3 regions of the Arthrobacter sp. zg-Y919 genome follow, and region 3 is predicted to be linked to each of the others. Evidence: riboswitches for the same ligand, from Rfam matches in the RefSeq annotation. Region 3 holds a riboswitch; each other region holds the start of a gene.

Region 1 (2,257 bases), 600 kb from region 3:
TGTACCGGCAGGCGTGGGCCGACGCCGGGCATCAGGGCACACCGCGTGTGTCCGTCAGCCGCAGCATCATTCCCCTGGTGACCGAGGCGGACCGGCGGTACTTCGGGCTCCGTGCCCAGGCCGAAGGCCGCGACCAGGTGGGCCACCTAGACGGCGACCTGGCCCGGTTCGGCAAGAGCTACATCGGCGAACCGGACGTCATCGCCGCGGAACTGGCTGCGGATGCCGCCGTTCAGGAAGCGGATACGGTCCTGGTGACCGTGCCGAACCAGCTGGGCGTGGACTACAACGCGCAGCTGCTGGAAAGCATCGTCAAGCTCGTGGCACCGGGGGCCGGCTGGCGGTAAGCCGGTCCCGGGGGTGCCCCCCCCCAGCGGTCTGGAACCTTGGCACCTTCGGGGCCTGGATCCGGCGGCAACGAAATTCCCCGCTCGCAGAGCTCGTGGAGAATATTAAAGCCGCCTCCTCCAGGCCCCTTCGTGCGTCCGGCACCTTTCGCCATGCCCTCGTGGGTCCGCTGCTTCCCGCCCGCCTTGGGGTGTGCGTCGACTCCTGCCAAACCCCTTCGTGGGTCCGTCTCCTCCCGGCGCCTTCGTGCGTCCGTCACCTTCGTGCGTCCGTCATCTTCCGCAATGCCCCGGATGGTGAGGAGCGCATCCTTCGGGCCCACCTCCCGCGGGGAGTGTGCGAGGGTATTCGGCCCCGGGACCTTCCGCGGACGGAAGGCGAGCTGCGGACTATGGGCGCCGGACCGCTCACCACCGCACACCCGGGAATGGCCCCTGTCGAAATGTCGGCGGCCTCCGCTAAAGTAGTTTTCAGCTTCACGAGATGTGGCCTCCGCCCGGGAAACCGGGCATAAAAGCTCCGACTGGCCCCACACCAACCCCACTGTTCGGCGGGTGGTTCGGATGACGAAGCGGCCTGCTTCGTCCGTTGCAGGCAAGGACAACCTGAAAAGGAACCCACTGTGAGCATTTCCAGTGTCAGCAAATCCGGTCTCAGCAACTGCAGCGGCTTCGCGCCGGGGCACAACATCCATTGGATCCACGGCCGCCGTCTCGAGGGCTGGGAGCAGTGGTCGGACGTCGAAGCCACGGCCGATCCGCAGCTGGACCTCATTTACCTGGTGTCCGAAGGAATCCAGCACCTGATGTGGTTCCACAATGTTCCGGCCGTCGCCACCGCACTGGGGGCCGCCGTCGATACCCCGCAGTGGTGCCAGCGCTATTCCACGCTGATGGTGCCCGGCGGGTTCGAGTCCGATGCGCGGAGTTCTTTTTTCTACTTAGCCCGGCCGGAGCGGGTGGTTCCGTGCAACGGCTCCCTGGTCCGGGCACCGGAAACTGAGCGCATCGAAAAGGCCGGCTCCTAGCTGCCGAGGCTCACCTTGTGTACAGCAGATGCGCCCTGATGGGTCCGTGGCCAGCATCAGCTGTACACAAGGCGACGGCGCCGACGCGGCAGCCAGCATCAGCTGTACAGAAGGGACCGCAGCAGCCCGCCGGAGACGTCCTGCTACTGCTGGAGCAGCTCCGGCGGGACCGCGTACATCACCAGCACCCCCAGGAGGTTCTTCGCCGCGTGCACCCCGTAGGACAGCATGAAGTTGTTGCCCGCCCAGACATAGAGGCCGACCAGGGTGGCACCCATCGCCAGGTAAGGCACCAAGACCGGCAGGGTGAGGGATTCCTTGCCCACGACGTGGATGGACGCGAACAACAGGACCGACAGGATGCCGCAGGCCCAGATATTCCAGTACCGGCTGAGCTTGCCGATCAGCAGGTGCCGGAAGATGTACTCCTCCACAAAGGGCGCCAGCACCACGATCAGGGGAATGATCAGCCAGGGCGAGACGGACCCGACAAACCCCTGGACCGCTTCCTGGTTCGCTGCGGTCTGGACGTCCCCGGTCACCAGGACAGCGGCCATGGTGGCGATGAGCATGATGATGACGCCCGCGGGAATCAGGGCCAGCGTCAGCACCGGGCGGGTGGCCAGGATCTTCGTTTCCCGCACCACATACGGGCGGGCCGCAAGGAAGGCCAAAAGGCCGGCAACTGCGTAGAAGCCCAGGTTCAGGACGTAGGAGGCGGTGAGGGGATCCGGAACCACCATCACCAGCACCGGGAAAATGAGCCCCGGTGCGAAACTCAAGACCAGCAGGAACAGGACATAGAACCCGGCCGCCACGGCATCCCGCCGGGTGAAGCGGTAGGAAAGCCACGGTATCGACGCCGGTGGACGCCCCGCCGGT
Region 2 (2,257 bases), 870 kb from region 3:
TCGCGGTGTCGAAGGTGACCGACATGATGCCCGGCGTGCCGGCAGGGGCAATCCAGGTGACGTCCACGTTCTCCAGCGGCTTCTCCACCGGATGGCCGAGCCAGTCGGTGACGCGGGCAGCGGATCCGGCGATGGTCAGCGACTTCAGCTTCACCGAGCCGGGCATGCCGGGGATCGCGTTGGAGGGGTGCAGTTCCTCGGTGTTGTCATCCCAGCGCAGCAGGTAGGGCACCTGCGGGTCGGCGATGAGACCGTTGATGCCGATCTGCCGCCAGGTGAGCTCCTGGCCGTCGGGGAATTTGCGGTTGCCCGGCACGGAGGACCGGCCCAGGCGTTCCTCGAAGGGGGAGAGATCGTCCACGGCAACACACCAGCCCATCCAGCCGCCGCCGCATTCGGAACGCTGGCGCACGGCCTGCCCGAAGGGCGCCTTGTCCGACGCCGGGTGGTTCAGTACCTCCACCACCTCGACGTACTGGTTGTTGGCCAGGGGCAGGATCATATTGCGGGTACCGAACCGGGGGTGGACGCCACCCTTCACGAAGTCGGCACCGAGAGCAGCGGCAATCCTCTCTGTGGTGGCCAGAAGACCGTCGGATTCACAGGCATAAGAAACATGGTCCAAGCGCATGCGGCCCATTGTGGCACGTTGTGATACCCGTCTCGACCAAGGGATGCCTAAGTGCGGATTTTTTCCCTCTCCGGCACCAAACCGCCACCGTAGCGGCAGGTTTTTTCATGGTCCGTCACAGAGCTTGCAGAACGCCGATGTTTCGGTTTCCATTGGTGCAGGTCATGAGTGCCAGCAGATAGCCCCGGCTTGCTGGCCGGCAACCCTCCAACCGCGGTGGGGTGCCCCGGGTGAAGACCTGGCCGTACGCCAAACGGGCGTCCGGCAAGCGCGGGTCCCACGACCCCACCGGATATCCGGCGTACCCGGATGCACCCCGGCGGCGTTGTGCGGCCCCTGGTTTGAGGGAGCATCATGAGTGCAGATTGGTCATTTGAAACCCGCCAGATCCACGTAGGCCAGGAGCCCGACGCCGTCACCGGCGCACGTGCCCTGCCCATCTACCAGACAACGTCCTTCGTTTTCCCCAGTGCCGAAGCCGCAGCCAACCGGTTTGCGCTGGCCGAACTGGAACCCATTTACACCCGGATCGGCAACCCCACCCAGGAAGCGGTGGAAAACCGGATCGCGTCGCTGGAGGGCGGCGTCGGCGCCCTGCTGCTGGCTTCCGGACAGGCGGCGGAAACCTTCGCGCTGCTGAACGTGGCGCAGGCCGGCGACCATGTGGTCGCCAGCCCCAGCCTCTACGGCGGCACCTACAACCTGCTGAAGCACACCCTGAAGCGGTTCGGTATTGAAACCACCTTCGTGCAGGACCCGGACAACCTGGACCAATGGCGCGACGCCGTCCGGCCCAACACCAAGGCGTTCTTCGGCGAGGTGGTTTCCAACCCCCGGCAGGATGTCCTGGACCTGGAAGGCATCAGCGCCGTGGCCCATGACGCGGGCATTCCGCTGATTGTGGACAACACGCTGTCGACGCCGTACCTGATCCGCCCGATCGAGTGGGGCGCCGACATTGTGGTCCACTCGGCCACCAAGTACCTCGGCGGACACGGAACCGCCATTGCCGGCGTGATCGTGGATTCGGGCAACTTCGATTTCGCTGCCGATCCGGAGAAGTTCCCCGGCTTCAACACGCCCGATGAAAGCTACAACGGGCTCGTCTACGCCCGGGACCTGGGCGTCAACGGAGCGCTGGGGGCGAACCTCGCGTTCATCCTCAAGGCACGCGTCCAGCTGCTGCGCGACCTCGGATCCGCGGTGTCGCCCTTCAACGCCTTCCTGATTGCCCAGGGCCTGGAAACCCTGAGCCTGCGGATCGAACGGCACGTATCCAACGCCGTCGCCGTCGCGAACTGGCTGGAACAGCACGACGACGTCGTGTCCGTGGCGTACGCGGGCCTGGAGTCCAGTCCGTGGTTTGACCGTGGCCGCACCTACGGTCCGCGCGGCACCGGCGCCATTGTCTCCTTCGAAATCGAGGGCGGCATAGACGCCGGCAAACGCTTCGTCGACGGACTGGAACTGCACTCGCACGTGGCCAATGTGGGGGACGTGCGCTCCCTGGTGATCCACCCGGCATCCACCACGCACAGCCAGCTCGGAGCTGAAGCGCAGCTGGCGGCCGGTGTCAGTCCGGGGCTGGTCCGCCTCTCCGTGGGCATCGAACATATCGACGACATC
Region 3 (2,257 bases):
GATCCTGACCGGTCTGGCCTGGACCGAGTACGGCTTCCACTACGGCTTCGGCCTGGCCGCCATCGGCATGGCCATCGGTCTGGTGCAGTACGGCGTAACCCGCAAGAACCTGCCCGAATCCGCACATCATGTAGCCAACCCGCTCCCGAAGCAGCAGTACATGAAGGTCGGGCTCATTGCCGTGGCCGGTCTGGTTGTTATTGCGCTGGCCGTTGTCTTCAACATCCTGACCGCCAAGAACCTCGCCGTGGTCATGGCGGCCGTGGCCATCGTGGCTTCCGTCGCCTACTTCGTCATCATCCTCAGCAGCAAGAAGGTGAACCAGGTGGAACGCCGCCGGGTGTACTCCTTCATGCCGCTCTTTATTGCCAGCGCTGCGTTCTGGGCCTTGTTCCAGCAGCAGTTCACGGTGGTTGCCATGTACGCGGACACCTCCCTGAACCGCAGCATCTTCGGCTGGGAAATGCCGCCGAGCTGGGTGCAGTCCATTAACCCGGTCTTCATCATCATCTTCGCCGCGGTCTTCGCCGGTGTGTGGACCAAGATGGGCGACCGCCAGCCGTCCTCCCCGCTGAAGTTCGCCATGGGCCTGGCCGTGATGGGCCTCGCCTTCCTGGCCTTCATTCCGTTCTCCGGAGGTGCCCCGAACAGCACCCCGCTGCTGGCCATGGCCGGGATCCTGCTGCTGTTCACCTTCGCTGAACTGTTCCTGTCCCCGATCGGCCTGTCGGTGGCAACCAAGCTGGCTCCGGAAGTCTTCCGGACCCAGATGGTGGCCCTGTTCTTCCTGTCCGTCTCCCTGGGCACCACCCTGGCCGGCTGGCTGGCACAGTTCTACGATCCCGCAACCGAAGTCAGCTACTTCACCTTCAGCGGCGTCACCGCAATCATCCTGGGCATTGCCCTTGCCGCGGCGACACCGTCGATCAAGAAGCTCATGGGCGGCGTGCGCTAGCAGCACCCCGCACCACTGCAGCAGGGACGGCGGCACCGGAACTCTCCGGTGCCGCCGTCCTTTTTTGTGTCCGCTTGTGTCCTCAGACATACTTGGCTGCACCCCAGGGACGTGGTTAGGATGGGTCCCAGCTTCAGGAGACACGGCCGCCAAGCTCCGACTTGGCCGTGCACCAACCCCATGCTTCGCGGGTGGTTCGGATGACGAAGCGGCCTGCACCGCCCTTCCGGGCGTCCGGTGCCGGCAAGAGCACTGCTTCCCAAGGATGACTGCCATGCGCAAAAGCACTGACCGCATTTTGACCACCCACGCCGGTTCCCTTCCCCGTACTCCTGAACTGCTGGCCGCGAATGCGGCACGCGAAGCCGATCCCGCAGACACCGGGGGGTACGCGGAGCTGCTGCAGGCCGCCGTCGCCGACCTGGTGGCCCGCCAGCTGAAGGCCGGCATCGACATTCCGAACGACGGCGAATACGGCCACGCAATGTCCGCCGACGTCGACTACGGGGCCTGGTGGTCCTATTCCTTCTCCCGGCTCGCCGGCCTGAGCGTGGCCGAAACGGGAATCTGGGACATGGGGCCGCACCGCTCCGAACCGGGCAGTGTGGTCCTCACCAGCTTCGGCGACCGCCGCGACCGGCAACGCTTTTCCGCGGCCTACTCCGACCCGTCGTCGGGCATCACCACGGGCGCGCAGAAGGTCTTCCCGAAGGTCACGGGCCCGGTGGAATACACGGGGTACGACGCCGTGGCGAACGACATTGCCAACCTCAAGGCGGGACTGGCGTCGGCGGGGCTGACGGAAGGCTTCCTGGCGTCACTGTCCCCCGGGTCCTGTTCCCGGATTGCCAACGAGTACTACGCCACCGAGGAAGAGTTCATTTACGCGTGTGCGGACGCCATGCACGAGGAATACCTGGCCATTGCCGACGCCGGGCTGATTGTCCAGATCGATGACCCGTCCATCGCGGAGAACTGGGACCAGATCAATCCCGAACCGTCCGTCGAGGACTACCTGAGGTTCACGCAGGTCCGTGTGGAGGCCCTGAACTACGCCCTGCGCGGCATCCCGGAGGAACAGGTCCGGTTCCACCTATGCTGGGGCTCCTGGCACGGGCCGCACACCACGGACATCGAGTTCCGGCATCTGGTGGACACCCTGCTCCGGATCAACGCGGGCGGCTACAGCTTTGAAGCCGGAAACGTGCGGCACGAGCACGAATGGCGGGTCTGGGAGGACACCAAACTGCCGGACGGCAAGGTCATCCTCCCCGGCGTCGTCTCCCATGCCACCAACGTGGT

What was found. A riboswitch is a leader RNA that binds a small molecule or an ion and turns the genes downstream of it on or off. The one in region 3 is predicted to bind S-adenosylmethionine.
Region 1: linked by a shared signal. The riboswitch ahead of QNO10_RS12040 (hypothetical protein) and the one ahead of QNO10_RS00345 (cobalamin-independent methionine synthase II family protein) in region 3 are both predicted to bind S-adenosylmethionine.
Region 2: linked by a shared signal. The riboswitch ahead of QNO10_RS04455 (bifunctional o-acetylhomoserine/o-acetylserine sulfhydrylase) and the one ahead of QNO10_RS00345 (cobalamin-independent methionine synthase II family protein) in region 3 are both predicted to bind S-adenosylmethionine.

Annotation. Positions count from the first base shown of each region.
Region 1 is NZ_CP126242.1:2,558,138-2,560,394, forward strand. Features, by position in the region: gene QNO10_RS12035 (LLM class flavin-dependent oxidoreductase) at 1-347, shown strand, start outside; SAM riboswitch class IV at 823-955, shown strand; gene QNO10_RS12040 (hypothetical protein) at 971-1,375, shown strand; gene QNO10_RS12045 (CPBP family intramembrane glutamic endopeptidase) at 1,519-2,257, opposite strand, start outside.
Region 2 is NZ_CP126242.1:943,564-945,820, forward strand. Features, by position in the region: gene QNO10_RS04450 (VOC family protein) at 1-631, opposite strand, end outside; SAM riboswitch class IV at 792-908, shown strand; gene QNO10_RS04455 (bifunctional o-acetylhomoserine/o-acetylserine sulfhydrylase) at 986-2,257, shown strand, end outside.
Region 3 is NZ_CP126242.1:71,507-73,763, reverse strand. Features, by position in the region: gene QNO10_RS00350 (peptide MFS transporter) at 1-955, shown strand, start outside; SAM riboswitch class IV at 1,087-1,211, shown strand; gene QNO10_RS00345 (cobalamin-independent methionine synthase II family protein) at 1,230-2,257, shown strand, end outside.